Flexistipes sp.: one gene and its partner. The protein of the gene in region 2 interacts with the protein of the main gene of each other region in a pairwise test. Links are inferred from orthologs where the notes say so. Each region holds a gene or a part of one and is shown on either strand. Other genes may lie near its edges. The genes, in order: UMU13_RS10485 and UMU13_RS01570.

Region 1 (11,650 bases), on a different replicon or contig from region 2:
AATATCTGGCATCACAAGGTGAGATATTTCACAGATACGCTTGTGATAGGCTCCAAAGGTTTTATAGAATATGCATATAAAACGTTTGATGATAAAATAAGCAAGAAGGAACGTAAGGCACACAAAGTCCCTATAGATTTGCCATATCAACTTTATTCGATACAACGATTGAATTCTGTTTAATATTGGGAAATTCGAAAGAAAAAATCAAATGAAGTTAGTTAAGCAATACTGCTGCTGTTTTAAAACTTATGAATCCACACCCACACTTCGTAAGTGTGAGAATGGTTACTTTGGAAAATGCCTTGATATTTTTGCTTTATTACTGTAACATATATTACAGTAACAAACATTACGGAGATGGATTGTGCGGTTTTATGGTAGAAAATCAGAGCTATCAGACTTAAATAATTCATACAGACTATCTGCTGTAAATTCCCAAATGGCTGTAATAACAGGAAGAAGGCGGGTTGGTAAAACCAGACTGATTCAAAAATTCGTGGAAGATAAAAGTGCTATTTATTTTGTTGTTTCAAGGAAAGATGAGCATCTTTTGTGTGAGGAGTTTGTCGATATTGTTCAAAAACAAACGAATGTAAAATTTTTCGGAAAAATAGAAAGGTTTCATGATTTTTTTGAATTTCTGCTGGAGAATTTTAAGGATAAAAACTTTGTAATAGTTTTTGATGAAATTCAGGAATTCAAATACATAAATCCATCTGTGTATAGTGAAATTCAAAAACTTTGGGATATGTACAAAGATTCTGCATCATTGCAACTGATTTTTTCCGGCTCCGTTTATTCTATGATGAAAGATATTTTTGAAAATTCCAAAGAGCCACTGTTTGGCAGAGCATCTTTAAAAATTAATCTAACCCCTTTTGACATAAAAACACTTAAGGATATTTATTCGAGCAATGTAGATAAAACTGATAACTTTGATTTTTTTGCCTTTTACGCTATTACCGGCGGTGTTCCTAAGTACGTTGAATATTTTGTTGACAGGAAAATATTTAGTTTTGATGCAATTATCAATGAAATTTTCCGGGAGAACTCTTTTTTCGTTGAAGAAGGTAAAACCACTTTAATAGAAGAATTTGGAAAAGAGTATACTACTTATTTCTCCATACTGTCTTTGATAGCTTCATCTAAAACCAGCCGCAGTGAAATAGAGAGTATTCTGGAAAAAGATGTGGGCGGTTTTCTACAGCGCCTTGAGAAAGATTTTTGTATTATTAAAAAGATAAAGCCGGTTTTTAGCAAACCTAACAGCAGAGTTCAAAAGTATGCAATTGAAGATAATTTTTTGAGCTTTTGGTTTCGCTTTATCTACAAATACAACAGTGCAGTGGAAATAGGTAATTATGAATACTTAAAAGATGTTGTCAGACGTGACTTTAATTCGTATGCAGGTAAAATTTTGGAGAAATATTTCAGAGCCAAGCTGACTATGGAAAGAAACTTTAATATCATCGGAAATTATTGGGAAAAAGGAAATAAAAACGAGATTGATATTGTTGGAGTCAATGATTATGAGAAGCTGCTTTTTTTTGCAGAAGTTAAGCTGGACTCAAAGAAAGCTTCTTTGGATGAATTAAAAGAAAAATCACAAAAAATTATCAGAAAATTCAATGATTATAAAGTGGAGTATCGTATTTATTCACTGCATGATTTATAACATCCATCCAAATATGAAGAAATAGTTGAAGGGAAAAATGGAGGCAGGTAAATTATTTCCTATAAATCAATTTATTTGATTTTAGCCTGTTTAAATACCAGAGTGTAATACCATCACTTACACTTACGAAGTGTAAGGTAATACTGGCTAACCGGCAATTTTTTGGGCAAAGTCAATGCTCTGCTGTTTAATATCTTTGCCAAGAGCTTCGGGAGTGGTGCAGCGACCGATATACAATTCACCTGCGCTGATAGATTTGTGAGGTTTTTGCATACGCCTGAACGCATCAATCATTCCTTCGGCATTGTTTTCATAAGGCCCTGCTCCGGTTACCAAAAGAGCTGTACTTTTTCCTTCTAACAAAGAGATATGACCAGGCTGGTGATAATTGGCATACAAACTGTAAGTTCTGTCAATTACATTTTTTATTTGCGCCGAAAAACCCCAAAAATATATTGGGGATGCATAAACCACCAAGTCGGAATCAAGCATTTTCTCTAAAATAGGAATTACATCATCATTTTGAACACAGCCTATCTCACTACTCTTTTCCTTACATTTTTTACATGCAAGACATCCATTCAGATTTTTTGAACTCAAATAAATATTGTCAACACTGTGCCCCAAAGATTCCAGTTCACTCTGAACCCAAGCCAGCACTTTTGCTGTGTTTCCATTTTTTCTGGCACTGCCCTGTAACGCTGCGATTTTCATACTAACCTTCTTTGTCGCTATTTTTCTTAGCAATTAAATATCACTTACTATCTTAAGGGTCAAGCTTGAAACAAGTTGTGGAATTTTTTACTGTTTTCCCGTGATTTTGGATACATTTTTTCGGGGCAAATATCAATAAAGAGAAAGAAAAACAGGAAATCCCGATATCTGCAAGAAAAGATTGTAATAAGACGTTGGGAGAAATTCACACCTGATATTAGCTCCCCTTCCGGAATCAATTGGCTCTCAGTTTCGGAAGGGTGGCTCAATCCATAATGGACACCTGGCTCTCTTGAACCGAAATATTCAATAATCGGCGGCGCTGTTGAATTTTTACTTTACCTATAAGGAATTGAAACCAGATAATACAAGGATTTCCGTTCACTTTATCTCCACTTCTCTCAATGCAGTTCAGCTTTTTTATCTGGACAATTCCCGCAGTTCTATGCCCAAGCCATCCGGATCCCGGATTTCCGCTCTTTTTGTTTTTCCCATATCAACCGGGCCCCAAGTAATTTCAATTCCCTGATTTTGCAGATAGTTTACCGCCTCGTCCATGTCGTCCACTTCCAAAGCCATCATCCTGTATCCCACCTGCCATTTACTAGCAGAAGGATCGTCCGGATCTTCCACAGATAAAAGCTCCAACATGGTATCTGAAAGTTTCAAATAAATGATCTCTTGCAGGGGCGGTACATTTACCGACTGTCTGAGCCAAGTTTCAAAGCCCAGTATCCCTTGATAAAATTGCAGTGTACGCTCCATATTAGAGGGTACAATTTCCACATGGTCAATCCTGCGAAACAACATATAAATTCTCCTTATATTAGTTTTGCCGCAAAGTGCGAGAAAAACTGATTAATCAAGCTTGAACTTTCACATCAGGAGTAAAAATCAAAAAGCATTTACCAAAAATTTGTCAAAAGCCAAAAAAAATCAACCGGAGTTATTAGTTTTCTGAGTGATAAAAATTGTTTTTTTTGGCTTGCTAAACAACTCCTCAAACTACCTTATAAGTAAAGTATTTAAGGATAGTCAGAGTGTCAATGCAAAATCTTGAAGAGACAAAAAGGGACATGCAAATTATGATTGAACAATTAAAGGAGAATGGGTAGAGAGTGAGGACAGGTAAATAATGCTTGATTCCCTACCTTTTGGGGAAACTCTCCAACTCTAATTTGAGCCTGCACTGAAAAGGTTAATAATATTAAAAATAAAAAACTTAAGATTAAACCAGCAGATTTCTTCATAACTACTCCCTTTTTGCGGTCTCACATTTTACAACCAATTATAACAGATACATGTTTTAATATTCAAAAATATTATTGGTGAAAAAAGGTGACAAGTAAATTATACTTTAAAATTCCCAACTGGCTGTAGTAACAGAAAAAAGGCTGATTGGTAAAACCAGGCTGGTTCGAAAATTTATGGATAAATGGGAACAGAAAAACAATACATACCTTATAATGATTTGTAACAAAGCATTATTCATTCTGGTGGTTAGTGCTATTGTTCATAAAAAGTATGCCGGAAGCTATTTTTCAAACTTCCGGCATAAAATAAATTCACTTATTTACTTTCCAAACTTTATAAACCTTACCGACAAGATCCGGACCTGGCTTTAGCGTAGCTTCTCCCGGATTCCAGCCTGCAGGACAAGCTTCTGCACCTTTGCTCTCTCTAACTTTCTGAAAGGCATGAATCTGCCTTATTGTTTCATCTATTTTTCTACCCACCGGTGGAGTAAGAACTTCCATAGCCTGAATTACCCCATCAGGATCAATGATGAATCTTCCTCTCACATCCACACCTGCTTCCTCATCATAAACGCCATAAATGCGTCCCAAGTGACCACCAGCGTCAGAAATCATAGGAAATGGGATATCACCTTCTATCATATGTGATAACTCTTCCTCATCCCAAATTTTGTGAACAAAAATACTGTCTACACTAGCTGTCAGAACTTCAACCCCCAGCTTTTGTAATTCATCAAATTTGTCTGCAACTGCAGACAGTTCTGTCGGTCAGACAAAAGTAAAATCTCCCGGATAAAAGCAAAGGAGAAGCCACTTTCCTGCATAATCACTCAATTTTACTGTATCAAACTTGCCTTTAAAATAAACAGGAGCTTCAAAATCCGGAGCTTTTTTACCAACTCTTACTGTTTCCATAACATTTTCCTCCTTCTGGACAGTTTCCCTATTCTCTTCCTTGTCGCTGTTTCCAAAAACTTTTCCGATAGGTCTTGCACAACCTTCTGGTATTTTGGACATAAAATTCACCTCCTATAACCAATGTTAGCATATGCCAAAAATATTTCAACAGAAAGAATAAAGTAATAGATAAAGAATTTATTTACTTTATTATTATAAGAAGAAAAAACAAATCCCTTGCATAATCTTCCGAACTTTCTTAGAATCCGCCTCTATTTTTGAAAATAATTATTAATTTTAAAGGTTGTTGTCATGAATGAATCAAATGTTATGAAGTCCGAAATTAACAGACGAAGGACTTTTGCTATTATATCCCACCCGGATGCCGGAAAAACCACATTAACGGAAAAGTTACTGTTGTATGGTGGAGCGCTGGATTTGGCAGGCTCAGTGACAGCCAAGAAAAAACAGAGGGAAACGTCTTCTGACTGGATGGAATTGGAAAAAAAGCGTGGAATCTCAGTTTCTTCAACAGTTTTGCAGTTTGAATATAACGGATATCGCTTCAATCTGCTGGATACACCGGGTCACAAAGATTTTTCAGAGGATACTTACCGTGTGCTGATGGCAGTGGATGCGGTGGTCATGGTTATTGACGCAGGTAAAGGTATTGAATCTCAAACGTTAAAGCTTTTTGAGGTTTGCCGTCAGCGCGGTGTCCCAATTTTTACTTTTATGAACAAAATGGACCGGCCGGCAAAATCACCCCTGGAGTTGATTGATCAACTGGAAAGTGTATTAAATATTCATGCATATCCTATAAACTGGCCTTTGGAAAGCGGGCCCTTTTTCAAAGGTGTATATGACCGTTTGAAAAGCGAGGTACATCTGTTTGAGAAGACTCCGGGAGGGGCATACAGGGCGCCGGTATCTGTCAGAGATCTTACTGATAAGCAGGTTAAGGATGTGATTTCTGAAGATGCATATTCTGAAATTCTGGAAGAGCTGGAAATGCTGGATATTGCCCATGAAAAATTCGACCTTGAAGCAGTTCACGAAGGGCAGATGACGCCGGTGTTTTTCGGCAGTGCCACAAATAATTTTGGTATAGAGCTGTTGTTGGAAAGATTTTTGGAATTCTCCCAACCTCCTGCTCCCCGAAAAGCCGGTGGTGAAACTGTCCCGCTGGAAGGCCCGTTCTTTTCCGGTTTTGTATTTAAAATTCAAACCAACATGAACCCCAAACACCGGGATAGAATGGTATTTATCAGGGTTTGTTCCGGAAAATTTGAAAGGGATATGATGGTAACAAATAGCCGGACAGAAAGAAATGTCCGCCTTTCCAACACACATAATCTTTTTGGACAGCAAAGAGAGACGCTGGATGAAGCATATGCCGGTGATGTTATCAGCTGTATAACAAATGCTGATTTGCGTATCGGTGACACCTTAAGCACAAAAAAGGGTTTGGCATTTAATGAAATACCACGGTTTGCTCCGGAATGTTTCGCTTATCTTGTTAATCATTCCCCTTCTGCTCAAAAAGCATTTCGTAAAGGGCTGGATCATCTCCTGGCTGAGGATATTGTACAGTCTTTCTGGCCGGCGCAGGAACAAAGTCCGATTCCGTTGCTGGGAGCAGTTGGAACACTTCAATTTGACGTTTTACAGTACCGGATGAAAAATGAATACGGAGTGGAAACAACGCTTGATGTAAAACCGTGGACAGCTCTACGCTGGGTGGATCCTTCTGTCTCAGAAGAAACAGTGAAAAAAGTGATCTCCTATGATTCAGCTTATGGAGAGGATGACTGCGGACGAATGGTAATACTATTCAGAAACAACTGGTCACTGCAGTATTTTGCAGAAAAAAACAAAGACATCATTTTGCACAGCTCACCTGCAGCATTGCCTGAATAGTTTTTTGAGCCAGTGGGTGTAATTTTGAAGGGAAAAACTGAAAAATTGTAAAAATTACGGGGCAGAGAATACAGATGCTCCACCCCAAGACCTTTGAATAACTCAGGAAGCGCGGCTTTAGCCGGGCAAGCGTTCTTTTGAAATTCAGTATTCACAGGCCTGCGGGACTAAAGTAATGTATCCCACTAGCATCGGTCGAAGACCGATAAATTTGTGATACACAATATATTTACCAGCCTCCGGCTGGTGCTACCCACTTCCTAAAACATGGAAAAACAAATTATTCAAAGGTCTTACCCCGCAAAACTGTTAAGTATCTATACCTGTTGAAGCAAGGTCGGCCAAAGGCTCTGCATATGTTGGGTGGGCAAACATAGTAGCAGCTATATCTTTAACATTAAGCCTGTTCTGAACAGCCGTCACCATCTGATGGATGTTTTCTGTGGCATGCTTCCCATAAAAAGTTGCACCTGCTACAGTATCAGAATCTTTATAAACAAAAATTTTCATTACCCCCACTTCAGATCTTTCAACCACAGGTCTTCCTTTCATTATACCAGGCACATAGAGCTCTTTTACATGTTCATCCTCTTTTACTATTCCCGTTGAGCCGATTTCAGGATCAGTAAAAACAACACGCGGAACAGCCCTCTCATCCAGTTTTTCACTGCGGGGATTTAAAATATTGTTAGCAGCCACCCTTCCCTCATAACTAGCAGAGTGTGCATACATGTTACCGCCTATAACATCGCCCACAGCATAAATGTTTTCACAGGTAGTCCTCAAATATTCATCCACTACTATGAAGTTTTTGTCTGTTTGAATGCCGGCTGCATCCAGATTCACTTCTGCAGTAAGAGGTATTCTTCCCGTGCTGATTAATACTTTGTCAAATTTTTCCACAAGCTCAGCATCTTTATACTTGGCTTTAACAATTCCATCTTCCACATCCAAAGATTCCAACATAGTCCCGGTTTCCACGCTCACGCCTTTACTTTTAAGATTTTCCTTCAGTGCATCTGTAACATCTTTGTCTTCACAGGGTAGTAAGCTGTCCATCGCCTCAACGATTTTTATCTTTGTACCGAAACTGCTGTAAAGGGTTGCAAACTCACATCCAATAGCTCCGCCACCGATAACTAACATTCTCTCCGGGAGATCGGTATTCAGCAGTAGCTGATCACTATTTAAAATATATGTGCCGTCAAAATCGGCAAAAGGAAGCCGTGCAGAGGTGGAACCTGTGGCAATAATAATATAATCTGCTTCTAAGGTTTCCGTTTCTCCATTGCCTCTATCCACAAATACTTCTTTTTCGCTTTTCAAACTGCCTTTACCAAATGAAAAATCAAGTCCTGAGCCATCCATCATACTGCCCATGCCTTCAGAAAGCATATTGACTGTCTCATAAACGGAAGATTTAATCTTATTCAAATCAATATCACCCGGTTTAATATCAAGACCGAACTCACCGGCTGTATGGGCATTCCTATAAATTGCAGCAGTTTTTAAGTACCCTTTTGTGGGCATACATCCACTATTAAGACATACACCTCCGAAATGCTGTCTGCTGAGAGCCACCACACATACAGATTTTCCCTGTGCTTTCAGATTAAGCGCAGCCTCAAGTCCTCCGGGACCGGAGCCTATTACCACAACATCGTACTTTTTCATAATTCACTCCTTTTCGCTGATATTATCAATTATTCTGTCGAGAAATTCGTTAAAAAGTTCCCGCTCACTCTTTGTCAAAGTTTCCAAAATATTATCCTGAATGGTCTCTAAATTGATATCCATTTCACGACCTAATTTTTCACCCCTATCGGTAAGATAATATTTACAATATCTTTTATCTTCTTTATCCCGGTTTCTGTAAACCAAGCCGTCTCTCTCCATTCTTTTGAGGGTGTTTGCCAAAGTAGGCTGTTCAACTCTAACCCGCTCACAAAGCTCCTTTTGGCTCAACCCGTTATTTTCCCACAGGAAAGTAAGCACAATAAATTGTCCCTGAGTAATCCCATAAGGCTCAATCAATCTGTTGAGTTCCATAAAACCGGTTCTGGTGACAAAATGCAATTTATAGCAGATCGAACGTTTCTTAGGGTTAAACATCATAATCTCCAAAAGCCGCACAATACATAGCATGCTATATATTGTCAATATATTTTCTTGGCGTCCTCCCATTTTTTAGAGCTAAGACAATACGCAGATATTGTTAGTACATAGATAGAGATCCCTCGGCTTCGCTCGGGATGACATAAATTGTTGTCTAACATCCGCCTTGGGCGGATAAATAGAATGTAAACATATTTACCAGTCTAAAAGACTGGTGCTAGCCGCAGGCATTCTTTCGAACAAAGTGAGAAATCTCTGCCATATGAAACGGCATAACGAATAAATATACAACTGTGCTTAATGTTGAGATATCTTCATGCGTGAAAATCCCGATATTTAGATAAACTATTGTCAAGTAGCACAAGTGCAAAAATTTTGGGAGGTTGCTAATATTTTCAGATTTAAGTCACGTTTTTAGATTAAAAATAAGGAATCTCTAAAGAAAGTTTTAGATAGATGGTAATTTAAAAAGGCGGGATATTTTATCCCGCCAAACTTTTAGTTGATTAATTTATCTGCTAATAAGTTATATACGCTTCTCCTACTTCAACTCCACCATCATAATCTACTCTGAATAGTGCTTTATTACCACCCACCGGCCAGTAAATACTGACATTGTCATTATCTTCGGCATCATAACCGTATATACGATACAAACCCTTAGATTTATCCACATCAAAAGTCGGGGTTACCGTTCTTTCTTCATTTGTAGCCGGATCTAAATATGTTATCGAAGTATATGCTTTATTGCCATCTACCACCATGCTTCCCCTTTCAAAAGGCAGAGTGGTAATCAGACTAACAGTGCCGTTATCTTTTATATCCAAAATTCTTCTAACAGCCAAATTCAATTTTCCATTAAAATCAGGAACATTTTCGCCGTCCTTCCTAAAATATCCCACAGTAAGACCTATATATTTTTCGCCGGTGCTATTGTCCACTTCCCAGCCCTGACCGGCTCCACTTTCAAACATCTCATAAATACCGTGTCCTGTATCATAAGCAAATCCGATAAAGTCACCGTTTAAATAAAGCGTATCACCAGAATCTATTTTAACAGTACCATTATCATAAACTGTTATATTATCTGTATAGGGTTCGATTGTACCATTGCTTAAGTCAAGATCAGCAAATGTAGCCTGGTAATCACCGGCTTCCATATTTACAAAAGACTCATTGTCAGACATATATGCAGTTCCAACAGTCTCAACCGTACCGTTATCAATTATAATAGAAATACCGGCTCTGGTACCTATATGTTGCAGCAAATATATATCTACGTTATCTGATTCACTAAACTCAAACATGGCAACATTACTTAAGACACCGTTGCCCGCCGGAAGTATCTGCCCCCTCTTAAAAGTAGGGTTTATAACTCCCCCTCCTGAAGCAAGACTAATAGTCATGTTATCTGCATTTATTGTGCCGTTATCAAGAATTTCTTTAATATTAAGGCTGCCATATCCAATATCATTTCCATCACCGAAAACATCAGAAAATATAAACCTTTTTTCACCTGAATAATAGTTCTGCACTTTCTCCATTAATTTTTGTGAAGTTTGAAAGTTTGACGGCAGCATACTTGTAACAGCAAGACATATATTTGACCCGTCGTCAAAAATGCTTCCATGGTTAACAACAAGCCCGAACCCGCCGCCAAATGCTTCCAGATTCATAACACCTGTAACAGAAAAGGAGTCGAACATCATAGTTCCGCCATTTATAAGACCGACAGACGTATCCCTATACAAAAGCTTTCCTTGTTTATCAACAGTTAAATTATCATACATTAGACCTAAATCTGTTAAATTGTCCCAAAGATTTGAATATCCGCTGTCCCCGATATTTATTCCCGCCTGGCCGGTGGTATTATCACAAACACCCAAACCTATTGCTCTATATTCCCCAGGGGGTAAGCTGGAAAGCAGTGTCCCTGAAAACAAGATTTTATTTAATTTTTCCATTAACTCTGGATCTGAAACCGGGTCGGAATATAACCCACTTACATTATCTCCCATTCCTATAAGATTTGCAAAATTTCCAGCCGCTTGGGTAATATCGAGACCGGTATCTTTAAACGCAAATTCTTTGAATATTTCATTTGTCAAAGGGGAGATATTATAAGAATTATTATCATTTAATTCACCGATAAACACCATTGTTGGTGCTACCAAGCCGGTATCATTATCTATTCCGCCAAAAGATTTCAAATAAATTTGTGAAGGCATATCATCAGAATTCACATTAATTGAAAAATCTCCATCTGTATCAGTTGTGCCGCTTCCTATTACATTTTCAAAACTACTGTCTGAATAAACCTTCACCTCTGCATTACTAACATACCCATCAATCACTTTACCGGATATCTGAACCTGTTCATCAACATTGTTAGAACCACTGTCAGAGCTATTTGAGCAACCTGTGTAATAAAAGGCAAAACAAACAGCAAGAACCAAAAGTATTTTTCTGTACATATCAAAAAGTCCTCCTTGTTTTTTTATATAGCATATCAGAAAAGCCTCCATCTTACAGCCAGCTAAATGTAAACCGGCTATATTTTTGTCGACATTCTGTAGACTTTTTAAGGGATTTATTATATTTAACGGTATGAAACTACAGATACCGGCCAAATGGCTTTTTAATAATATTGGTTTTTTAAAATACAGCTTCCCTTTTGCAGCCTTTTTGACCTGGATGTGGCTTATACCTTTAAACGGATATCTGAGCAGCTACATTTCAATAAATAACCCCTCTTTATCTTTTATATCTGGTCAGGGTATTGGATTACTGATTATCGGAACATTCAAACGCTGGAATCTTATCAAGAAATTAAAAATACTTTTCCTAATCCTGACAGTTTTTTTTACATTATTACTCTTCCCAGTAAACAATGCATTTGCATTGCATATATTTTTAGTTGCGGCAGGTATATCATCTGCTCCCTTAATTCTATTTGCAATTCTATATCTCAAATACACAGGACAAGTGTTTTTTAATGCTTTAGGAGCCTTTACTTTAGCTTTCTTACTGTGTTTTATAACAGAAATTATTCCCATCAATTATCAGACTA
Region 2 (11,831 bases):
TGAACAAGTATTTTACCCCCTGAATGGATCCTCGCAAATACTTATAACACTGGCATCACCCCAAAAATTATATAAAAGTTTTGTTTTACATATACTTAGCTAATATGAAACTGATTTCAATGTAATTTGCAAAAATGAAGCAGCCGATGTCGAATGTGTTCCACATATTTACCAGCCTTTCGGCTGGTGCTAGAGAAACGTACTGCCGGTTAGTGGTCACACCCTGTGTTGGAAAGTAAAGTGGATAAATATTTGCAAATAAAAACAATTATGAGGGGAGGGTGTAGACGGTTAGCGGCAGTAGTTTCGAGTTTCGGCTGCGAAATGCGTGCAAATTACATTGAAAAATATTTGCACTACGAAAAATGGGGTGACGTCAGTTGTAACAGGGACAAGTACAAAATTTGACTTTCTAAGATTAATCTGCTGGTTGTGAAAGTTCGGTAAGGACACCGTTGGCAGATTTCGGATGAACAAATGCCACCAGCTTGCCATGTGCCCCTTTTATCGGCTCTTCATTTATCAGCTTCATTCCGTCCTTTTTCATAATATCAAGGGACTCAGAAACATCGTTTACTTCATAACATAAGTGATGAATGCCTTCCCCTTTCTTATCCAGGAATTTGGCAACAGGGCTGTCTTCACTTGTGGGCTCAAGCAGCTCAACGTTGGAGTCTCCCAGTTTGATAAATGCGACCTTCACTTTTTGAGACGGAACTTCTTCATAAGATTCCACATTAACACCCAAAGTCTCATAAAACCTAACTGCTTCTTCCAGCGACTTTACTGCTATCCCGATATGATCAATCTTTTTCAGCATATCAAACCCCTAACTGCTTAATTTTGCTATCAGCTGATTAACAAGCTTCGGATTTGCCTGGCCTTTTGTTTTCTTCATCACCTGCCCCACAAAGAAACCCTGCAGCTTTTTCTCTCCGTTTTTAAAACGCTCCAGCTCATCGGGGTTTTCTTCAAACACCTGTTTTACAATATTTTCCAGCTCGGAACTATCGGATATCTGGGCAAGATTTTTCTCTTTAACAATTTCAGCGGGAGCTTTCCCGCTCTCAAGCATGATTTCAAAAACATCTTTAGCTATTTTACCGCTGATTGTGTTATCGTCTATCAACTTTACAAGGCCGGCAAGCATGGAAGGATTTACTCCGATATCAAAAATATCGCAGTTCCTTTCGTTAACAACTCTTAAAATTTCCGACATAATCCAGTTGGCTATTATTTTGGGATTGTTGTGGCTTTTTATACACTCCTCAAAATAATCGGCATATGTTTTAAAAGAAGTAAGTACATCCGCATCATATTCGGGGAGACTGTATTCCTTTTTAAAACGGGCTTTCCTTTCATCCGGCAGTTCAGGCAGGCTTTCCCTGATCCGCTCAATCCAGTCATCATCAACTTTGACAGGTATGAGGTCGGGATCCGGAAAATACCTGTAATCATGTGCTTCTTCCTTGCTTCTCATTGCAACCGTTATGTTTTTGTCAGGATTCCACAATCTCGTTTCCTGAACGATATGACCGCCTTCGTTTAAAACCTTGGTCTGACGCTTAATTTCATATTCTATTGCTTTTTGTACGTTTTTAAAAGAATTCATATTTTTGATTTCTGTTTTTACCCCGAATTCCTTTTGTCCTTCAGGACGTATGGAAATATTGGCATCGCATCTTAATGAGCCTTCTTCCATATTACATTCGGAAACTCCGGCATATTGCAGTATAGCTTTCAGCTTCTGCAAATAAGCTTTTGCTTCCTCACCTGTTCTCATATCAGGCTCACTAACAATCTCAATAAGCGGAACCCCTGTTCTGTTTAAATCCACATAGGAAGCGGAATAATCGCCGAGATTTTCACCGTGAATGGATTTGCCCGCATCTTCCTCCATGTGAATTCTGGTGATACCAATTTCCTTGGAATAGTCCTCAAGATTGATTTTCATTTTACCGTTCAGGCATAAGGGAAGCTCATACTGTGATATCTGATAACCTTTTGGCAAATCCGGATAAAAATAGTTTTTCCTTGCGAAAACACTGGATTCCTGAATTTCACAGTTGAGAGCCAGTCCGGCTGTCATTGCATATTCCAGAGCTCTCTTGTTAAGCACCGGCAGCACACCCGGCATTCCCAGGCAAACCGGACATACATTGCTGTTCGGCTCTGCTCCAAAGTTGGTGGAACATGAGCAGAATATTTTTGTATTCGTTCCCATCTGAACATGTACTTCCAGTCCTATCACAGCCTCATAATTCATCTATAACCTCACTACAGTTTTAATTGTTTGTTATTCCACTCCTGCATATCCAAATAGGAGATGTAACTCATATCTCCCTTATAAATATACACCCAGGCAGTGACTTCTTTGGGCTCCTGATTAACAGAATCATCGCCGTTGGACGGCAAAACCCACAATGTCTTACTAACTCTATCCAAATATTTTTCAACATTATCCAGCACCAGCAGAACATCTCTCACATTAAAAATGGTAACCAGTTCACCGTATACCACTGAATCTTTATCCTCCAGCAGCGCCGGAAAAGTTCCTTTATACATAGCCATTCTGCCGTAAGTATAAGCCCTGTTCTTAAAAAGAACATTCTTTGCATACATACTGTAAAACGGTCCGTCCGATTTCAATGAACCGTAAAAGAATATCTTATCGATAAAATTCATCCGCTGATTCCCCATTGAGCATCAATTTTTTATTCAAATTCCGTAGGTATTTTTGTGTGCCAATCCGTATTTTTCTGGTAACAATCTGCAATTTCGAGGATCTTAGCCTCATCAAAATAGTTACCGAGAATCTGCAGACCTATGGGAAGATTATTGCTGTCAAAACCGCATGGTACTGAAATGCCGCATCCGCCGAAAAGGTTCAGTGAAAGGGTAAAAATATCACTCAAATACATACTCAAAGGATCCTCCACCTTTTCGCCAATTTTGAAAGCAGTTGTCGGGGAAGTAGGCGCAACTATTGCATCAACTTTTGCAAAAGCATCAAGGAAATCATTTTTGATAAGTGTTCTGACTCTCTGAGCCTTCAAATAATAAGCATCATAGTAGCCGGCACTTAACACATATGTACCGAGCATTATCCGCCTTTTAACCTCGTCACCGAATCCTTCTGAACGGGTTTTCACATACATTTCAGACAAATTTTCAGCCTCAGCTCTGTATCCGTATCTGACACCGTCATAACGGGCCAGGTTACTCGAAGCCTCGGCCGTGGCAAGTATATAATAAACAGCCACTGCGTAATCTGTATGGGGCATACGTATGTTGATAATTTCCGCACCAAGGGATTCAAGATGTTTTATGGCGTCTTTTACAGATGCTTCAACTTCCGGACTCAGCCCCTCTTTGAAATATTCCTCGGGGACGCCGATTTTTATCCCTTTCAAATTATCAAGTTTTTTATCATAAGGTTCGAACGAATTTTTGGAAGCCGAGGTGGAATCGTGATGGTCATGTTTTCCGATAATTTTCATCAGTTCCACACTGTCCTGAACATTCCATGTCATCGGACCTATCTGATCAAGACTTGAAGCAAAAGCAACCAGGCCGAATCTTGAGACTCTGCCATATGTCGGTTTAAATCCGGCAATACCGCAAAAAGAAGCCGGCTGTCTTATCGAGCCCCCCGTATCACTTCCCAGGGAAGCGGGAACCAAACGAGCGCTCACTGCAGCTGCGGCACCACCGCTCGAGCCGCCGGGGACCCTATCAATATCCCATGGATTTTTTGTTTTGCCAAAATAGGAGGCTTCACAGGATGAGCCCATGGCAAATTCATCCATATTAAGTTTCCCGAGTATAATAAAACCTTTTTCTTTCAGCTGCTTTGCAACAGTTCCGTCGTAAACGGGATCAAAATTTTCCAGGATATGCGACGAACAGGTGGTTCTCAGCCCCTTAGTCACCATATTGTCTTTCAAAGCTATCGGAATTCCCGCCATCGGCGGCAGTTTCTCACCGTTACGTCTTTTCACGTCAATTTTTTCCGCTTCGGACAGTGCATCCTCATTTATGGAAACAAAAGATTTAAGCTTGTCATCATATTTATTAATTCTATCAAGATAAAACTGTACAAGTTCCTTTGCAGAAATTCTTCCGTCCTCCAGATAAGACCTCAATGTCTTCAGATCTGCATTCAGTAGATTCATCAACAACTCCTGTAGATTTTATTAATTTTCAATAACTCTGGGTACCTTGAAGTGTCCCTGCTCTTTATCCGGAGCATTCTTGAGCGCCTGCTCATTGTTAAGCTGCTCTTTTTGCTCATCTTCCCTGAAAACGTTCGAGATATCAAGGGCATGCGAAGTGGGCTCAACATTGGAAGTATCCAGCTCGTCCAGCTTATGTATATAATCGAGAATATTGTTGAGCTCATTGGTAAAGCGCTCAGCTTCCTCTTCGGAAAATTGCAGTCTGGCAAGATCCGCAATATGCAGCACATCTTTTTTATCAATAACTTTTGACATCCTCATCCTCCGCTTTATTGATCATCAGGAAAATCTATTTTACGCAAAATTTACAGGGTGTAAACCAATAAGTTCCTAAAATATTTCCAGACTTTCAGCAAGCATTTTTTTAAGCCCTGAACTCTGGAAAAAAACATCCGCCTTTACCTTGTCCCCCGCTCCTTTAACATTAAGGACAACCCCTTCACCGTATTTGCTGTGGAATACTCTTGTATTGGCTTTTAGCTTTTTTCCGTAATCTCCCGGAGAACTGATGTCAGACTTCAGCTCATCCAAAAACATCGAAGGTCTGCAAAACTGTCTTTTACCGTAGACCATACGGGTGTTGGTATGAGTGAAAACAAGATTGCTTTTGGCTCTGGTAATCCCCACATAGCAGAGCCGCCTTTCCTCTTCCAGCTCCCACTCATTATCCATGGAGCGGAACAAGGGAAACAAACCCTCTTCAAGGCCCGTCAGAAATACTGATTCAAATTCCAGCCCTTTTGCCGAATGAAGGGTCATGAGACTTACGGAATCACCGGCACTTTCATCTGTGGAAGTTGTCAGTGTTGTTGTGGCAAGAAACTCAGACAAGTCCGGTTCGTCATAACTTTCATCAAAAATTGCAGCTGCATTAATAAGCTCATCGATATTGTTTATGCGTTTGTTTGCATCATTCTGTTCTTCAAACTGTTTCAGATAATTCCCATAGGAGCTTTCGTTCAAAATAACCTTAATCTTGTCCGCTATATTTTCAAACAGCTGCATCTCATCAAGGATATTGGTATAAAATTTTAAACTGGCGGCGGTCTTCCCCTTTGAAACAGAGGCAATTTCTTTTGCTGCTGATATAAGATCCGAACCGTTGCCGGTTGCATAATCGATAATTCTCTGAATAACTACGTTGCCTATTCCCTTGGGCGGATTTTTGGCAGAACGCTTCAGAGCATCTATATCATATGGATTGTCCGAAAGCTTTAAATATGCCAGAATATCTTTTATCTCCCTTCTGGAGTAAAAACTGATACCCCCGATAACTTTATAAGGTATCCCCCTTCTGTTAAGCTCCACCTCAAAAGCCCTCGACTGAGCATTTGTTCTGTAAAGAACAGCTATTTCGGCAGGAGATATTCCCTGATCCAGCATAAGCTCAATCTCATTAATAACAAAATTTGATTCATCCTGCTCATCATGACATTCTTTAACCATGATATTTCCCATCTTATGGATCACCGGGGAAAGATTCTTGCCTTTTCTGTAATTATTGTTTGCAATAAGTGTATTGGCTGTAAACAGGATATTGGGTGAACTCCTGTAATTTTCGGTAAGCTTTATTGTTTTAACATCAGAGAAATGTTTTTCGAAATCGAGGATATTTCTTATTTCTGCACCGCGCCATCCGTAAATGGACTGATCATCGTCCCCCACCACACAAATATTGCCATATTCACCTGAAAGCAGCTTTAAAAAGAAAAACTGTATATAGTTTGTATCCTGATATTCATCCACCATGATATACCGGAAAATATTTCTGTAAAGTTCGAGCACTTCATAATTTTCCTGAAAAATCCTGATAACAAGAGCAAGCATGTCATCAAAATCCACAAGATTTGCAAAAGAAAGATACTGCTGGTAGGCTTTAAAAACATCAGGAAATCTGTGGATGAATTCTTCCGGCTCTTTATCCTCCACATATTCAATAGTGTTTTTAAAACTGCTTATCAGCCAGAGATACTGTTTCGGGGGATATTTTTTACTGTCGATATTCAGTTCTTTCACAATACTTCTGAGGGCTGAAAGCCTGTCATCCTGATCAATAACTCCAAAGCCTTTTTTAAACTCAGTTTTATGCGTCTCCCGGCGCAGAATTCTCAAACATATGGAATGGAATGTGCCCATCCACACTCCTTCAGCTCTTTCTCCCACAAGGTTTTTAAGACGGGATTTCATTTCCCAGGCTGCTTTATTGGTAAAAGTAACCGACAGGATATTGTTCGGGTTAACACCGATATTATCAATCAGATAAGCAATCTTATGGACAATTACCTTTGTTTTCCCCGTTCCGGCTCCGGCTATCACAAGCAGGGGTGAGCCCGTATATTCAACGGCAGCCTTTTGTTCTTTATTCAGTCTATCATTTGAGTGAGGCATATATCTCCCTTAGAGATTTCTCACTTCGTCCGAAATGACACAATATATCGCTTTATCGCAACATTGTCATCCCGAGCGAAACGAAGTGGAGTCGAGGGATCTCCCCTTTTATATATTATTAATTCAAGTTTCGCACTTGCACCTATTGTAAGTCTTTGCGAGGAGTGCTAACGACGAAGCAATCTCTCTTTTTTTATTATTTTGAGATTGCCACAACCCTGTTTCCACAGGGTTTCGCAATGACCGACCTAAGTGCGAAACTTGAATTATTAATTTCTGCGAATCTCATTAAACACTCGTTGCAAGAGCTTTATTATAGGCTAAAATTATATCACTTCTTCTCAGCAATCCTTCTACCTTAAAATTGCCGTTTATATTTTCCACAACGGGCAGTGCCCCCAGATCTTTAATTCCCAGCTTTTTTAGAGCTGTGGCAAGACTGTCCTCAGGGTAAACGTATATCAGGTCATCTTTTGTGCAAATCTCACCTGCCACAACAATTTCCTCCAGCCCCTTTTCAAACATCACATTTTTTATATTATCTAACGACATAATGCCTGTCAGATATCCTTTATCGTTTAACACCGGATAATAAATATGATCGGCTTTCTTTATACCCTCGGTGATCTCTTTGAAATTGGAGCTTTCTTTAAAAGTAACAATATCCCTGAGCATTACATCTTCAACTCTTATTTCGGATAGTACTCTTTCTTCAGTGCCCTTTCTGATATTGATACCTTCCTTGGCAAGAATCCAGGAAAAAATAGATTCTTTCTCCAGCCAGTTGGCAGCAACATTTGCAATAATCGTTGCAAACATTAACGGCAAAATGATTTCATAACTCTGGGTAATCTCAAAAATTATAAGTATAGCAGTTAAAGGGGCTTTTATGGTTGCACCGAGCATAGCGCTCATTGCCACCAAAGCATAGGCACCGCTGGAAGACGTAATACCGGGAAAGGCAGCATTAAAAATCCCCCCCAAAGCTCCGCCTGTTGCAGTTCCTATAAAAAGTGCAGGGACAAACAAACCACCGGATCCACCGGATCCCAGAGTCAGAGATGTTGCAAGGATTTTAAGAAACACAATAACTAAGAGAAAAAGTCCCACCTGATTCGAAGCAAGAATTTGGTTTATTGTGTCGTAACCGACACCCATAATTTCACGTGAGTATATGGCCAGTATGCCGAGCAGCAGCCCGCCCAAAGCAGGCTTTAGAAAAGAAGGTATGCTCAGATTGTCAAAGGTTTCTTCGGTTTTGTAAAAAAAACGTATAAAAAAAACACCGACTACGGCACAGGCAAAACCCAACACCATATAAAGGGGCAGCTCCATAAAATGTCTCAGATGATATTCCGGCGCTTCAAAAGTTACCACATTGCCCAGGTGTCCCCTTGAAACGACAGTTGCAATAACGGAAGAAATGATAATCGGACTGAATGTTCTGATACCGAATTCGCCAAGCAACACTTCCGCTGCAAACATCGCCCCGCCGATAGGTGCATTAAAGGTTGCCGCCAGTCCGCCTGCCGCTCCGCAAGCAACAGCCGTTTTCATCCTTCTGGTGGAAAAACCGAATATTTTTCCCACACCGGAGCCCAGTGCCGAACCTATATGTATAATGGGTCCCTCTCTTCCTGCGGAACCTCCGGTGCCAAGTGTAATCGCAGAAGTGAAACTTTTCACAACAGCTACAAAAGGACTGATTTTTAAATTGAGGGCTATTGCCTTTATAACATCCGGCACACCGTGCCCCTTTGCAGATTTAAAAATTAGGCCGGCCATACCAACTATCAATCCGCCCACAGCCGGAATAAGAACAATCTTATATATAGGGGTGTGAATGAGCGTTTCTAAAAGAAACTCCTCTTTTGTCCCGTAGAAAAAATCCTGAACAATACCTATTAAATACCTGAAAATAATGTTACCGTAACCGGCAGCTACACCGATAAGTACAGCAACACCGGCCATATACATATCTTCGTGTTCGCCAAAAAAGCTGTTCAACCACCCTTTGGCTTTTTGTATCATTATCACTCCACTGTCACGCTTTTTGCCAAATTTCTCGGCTGATCAACATCATTACCCAGTAAGCGGGCACAATGATAGGCGAAGAATTGTGTAACAACTGTATTTAAAAAGACACTGACCTCTTCGGATGTTCCGGGAATACTGATAACAGCGTCACATTTGTCCGCAAGATGGGTATCATTTTCCGTAACAGTTGCAATAACGATACCGTCACGAGCCTTTACCTCTTCGATATTAGAAACAATCTTATCATACACCCGGGATTTGGTTGCCAAAGTAAAAACAGGCATATTTTCATCTATAAGTGCAATAGGACCGTGCTTCATTTCGCCGGCAGGATAGCCCTCTGCATGTATGTATGATATTTCTTTAAGTTTAAGAGCCCCTTCGAGTGCAACAGGATAATTAAGGTGCCTTCCTAAAAAAAGAAAATCTTTATAATCTTTAAAATCCTTTGCAATATTTTCAATTTCACTATCTTTATTCAACACATACTCCATTTGCTCGGGGACACCGAGAAGGCTGTGTATATATTCACTTCTTGATTTATCGCTCATCGTATTTCTGATCTGACCTAAATAAATGCCAAGCATATACAGGCAGGTTATCTGTGTTGTAAACGCTTTTGTTGAGGCAACACCGATCTCAGGTCCGGCATGGGTATATATCACGCCGTCTGCTTCCCTGGATACTGAAGAGCCCAGAACATTGCAAATAGCCAAAGTACTGCACCCTTTTTTCTTTGCCATCCTCATGGCTGCCAGTGTATCGGCTGTTTCTCCGGACTGGGTAATGGCAAGGAAAATCACATTTTCATCCAGAATTGTATCCCTGTATCTGTACTCGGATGCTATATCCACCTCCACAGGTACACCGGCAAATTTTTCAAGAAGGAATTTGCCCACAAGACCCGCGTGCCAGCTTGTTCCGCAGGCGACAATGTGAATTCTGCTTGCATTCTTCAGTGCTCCGCTTATCTCATCCAGTTCAGGCAGTCTGATTAACGACTCTTCAAGAGAATACTTACCCCTCAGAGTATCTGTAACTGCCCTGGGCTGCTCATAAATCTCTTTCTGCATAAAATGCCTGAATCCGGCTTTTTCAGCCATGACCGGATTCCAGTCAATATATTTTTTATCCCTTTCAACTTTTTTGTGATTTTTATCATAAATCTCTATGGAGTCTTTCCGCAAAACTGCAATATCACCATCTTCCATAAAAATAAAATTCCTCGTGTGACTCAAAACAGCGGGAATATCACTTGCTGCAAAATTCTCACCCTCTCCTGCCCCCAAAACAAGAGGGCTGTCATTTCTGGCTGCTATAATCCTGTCCGGGTTATCTTCTGATATCACTGCAACGGAGAATGCTCCGTTCAGCTTGTTTGTAGCTTTCCTTACCGCCTCAAGAATATCGCCGTTCAGATAACTGTGTATCAGGTGAGCGATAACTTCCGAGTCCGTTTCAGACTGAAAAACATACCCCTTATCAGTCAGCTCTTTTTTCAGCTGAAGGTAATTTTCAATAATACCGTTGTGAACCAAAGCAAGGCCTTTGGAAACATGGGGATGGGCGTTGTAGGATGTCGGTTTCCCGTGCGTTGCCCACCGGGTGTGACCGATACCTGCTTTGCTGTTAAAATCAGTGCTGCTGGTTTTTTCTCTAAGATTCTTCAGTTTACCAACACTTCTTACCGTTTTTATGATATTTTCGGATTTATCAAGCAGCGCCAGCCCGGCGGAGTCATAACCTCTGTACTCAAGCCTCTCAAGCCCTTCCAAAAGGATATCGTAAGCATTCTTTTCACCTATATAAGCCACAATACCGCACATATCTATTTCTCCCTTGAATAAATTTGTTTGCGTTTTCTCACCCAGCCTTCTTTATTAACCTGCTCACTCCGGGAAATGGCGAGTGATTCATCAGGGACATCTTTTGTAACAGTCGAGCCCGCTGCAATCAAAGCATTTTTACCTATTTCCACAGGGGCAACAAACTGAACATCACTTCCCACAAAAACACCGTCGTTAATAATAGTTTTATGTTTACTGATACCGTCATAATTACATGTAATTGTGCCGCATCCAATATTCACATCTTTCCCTATATATGCATCACCCAGATAAGTCAGGTGGCTGGCTTTTGAGTTTTCATGTATTTCCGTTTTTTTCACTTCCACAAAATTGCCGATTTTATTTTTCCCGTACAGTTTGCTTCCCGGTCTCAAATGTGCCATAGGCCCCACTGAAGATTCTCTGCCCACAAAAGATTCTGTTATAACACAATTATCTTTTATTTCACAATAATCTTCCACCACACTGTCGGCTATCCTGCATCCCGGATAAACAACACTGCCTTCTCCAATTTTGGTTTCACCTTTTAGGGTTACATTTGGATGTATCGTAACATCGTTTTCAATCTCAACCGAATTATCGCAGTAAAAGCTGTCCGGATCTATTATACTGACGCCGTTTTTCATATATTCACAAGCACGCTTACGCCAGATTAATTTTGAAGCTTCTGCCAGCGCAGCTCTGTCGTTTATCCCGAGAAATTCCTCTTCTGCTTCAGCAACAAAAATACCGGCACCATCTTTGACAATATCGGTCAGGTAGTATTCCTCCTGTGCGTTATTATTGTTAATATATTCCAGTCTCCTGAAGAGTTCCTTTGACTCGGCGAGATATATACCTGTATTAATTTCCTTCAACTTCTTTTCATTTAAGTTTGCATCCTTTTCTTCAACTATTCTGATTACAGATCCGTCTGCTCCTCTGACTACTCTTCCGTAACCTTCGGGATTTTTCTTTTTTACACTCATAAAATTTACAGGAGAATCCGAACTTTCAATAAAAGCTTTTAAACTCTCCCTGCTCACCAACGGCATATCCCCGCAGAGGATAAGAATCTTACCGTTATAATTTTTAAGGGTGTCCTTCGCAGCCAAAACAGCATCCGCCGTTCCTTTCTGCTCTTTTTGAAAAACAAACTCTGAATTATAACCCTGCAGATGAGACTGAATATCCTCAGCCGCCTCTCCCAGAACAACGACAGTCCCGTCTGAGCAAACCGCAGAAGCAGCTTCCATCACATAATCTATCATAGGTTTGCCTGCAACATCAAAAAGAACTTTCGGTTTCTTTGATTTCATCCTTGTCCCTTTTCCTGCAGCCA

Evidence for each region.
Region 1: the proteins of UMU13_RS01570 (region 2) and UMU13_RS10485 interact in binary tests that used the Escherichia coli proteins (3 or more experiments, as listed by UniProt). The link is inferred for Flexistipes sp. from one-to-one orthologs.

The regions. Positions count from the first base shown.
Region 1 is NZ_JAXKVW010000018.1:24,357-36,006, reverse strand. What follows is about bases 5,958-8,768. They hold UMU13_RS10485 (dihydrolipoyl dehydrogenase family protein), read right to left. Parts: upstream 8,140-8,768; coding sequence 6,775-8,139; downstream 5,958-6,774. Other genes in these bases: UMU13_RS10480 (MarR family winged helix-turn-helix transcriptional regulator), read right to left, coding at 8,143-8,598; UMU13_RS10490 (peptide chain release factor 3), read left to right, coding at 5,958-6,465. In the rest of the region: UMU13_RS10515 (transposase), read left to right, coding at 1-183; UMU13_RS10510 (ATP-binding protein), read left to right, coding at 368-1,678; UMU13_RS10505 (flavodoxin family protein), read right to left, coding at 1,826-2,392; UMU13_RS10500 (VOC family protein), read right to left, coding at 2,813-3,202; more of UMU13_RS10490, read left to right, coding at 4,858-5,957; UMU13_RS10475 (hypothetical protein), read right to left, coding at 9,099-11,054; UMU13_RS10470 (helix-turn-helix transcriptional regulator), read left to right, coding at 11,188-11,650. UniProt on the Escherichia coli protein: Lipoamide dehydrogenase is a component of the glycine cleavage system as well as of the alpha-ketoacid dehydrogenase complexes.
Region 2 is NZ_JAXKVW010000001.1:341,762-353,592, reverse strand. The notes cover bases 4,098-7,089. They hold UMU13_RS01570 (ATP-dependent helicase), read right to left. Parts: upstream 6,627-7,089; coding sequence 4,569-6,626; downstream 4,098-4,568. Other genes in these bases: UMU13_RS01565 (chloride channel protein), read right to left, coding at 6,915-7,089; gatC (Asp-tRNA(Asn)/Glu-tRNA(Gln) amidotransferase subunit GatC), read right to left, coding at 4,197-4,493; gatA (Asp-tRNA(Asn)/Glu-tRNA(Gln) amidotransferase subunit GatA), read right to left, coding at 4,098-4,175. Also shown: mce (methylmalonyl-CoA epimerase), read right to left, coding at 419-820; Asp-tRNA(Asn)/Glu-tRNA(Gln) amidotransferase subunit GatB, read right to left, coding at 830-2,266; UMU13_RS01585 (gamma-glutamylcyclotransferase family protein), read right to left, coding at 2,278-2,685; more of gatA, read right to left, coding at 2,715-4,097; more of UMU13_RS01565, read right to left, coding at 7,090-8,657; glmS (glutamine--fructose-6-phosphate transaminase (isomerizing)), read right to left, coding at 8,660-10,489; bifunctional UDP-N-acetylglucosamine diphosphorylase/glucosamine-1-phosphate N-acetyltransferase GlmU, read right to left, coding at 10,492-11,831. UniProt on the Escherichia coli protein: A helicase with DNA-dependent ATPase activity. Unwinds DNA duplexes with 3'-5' polarity. Translocates on single-stranded DNA with 3'-5' polarity. Initiates unwinding more efficiently from a nicked substrate than double-stranded DNA.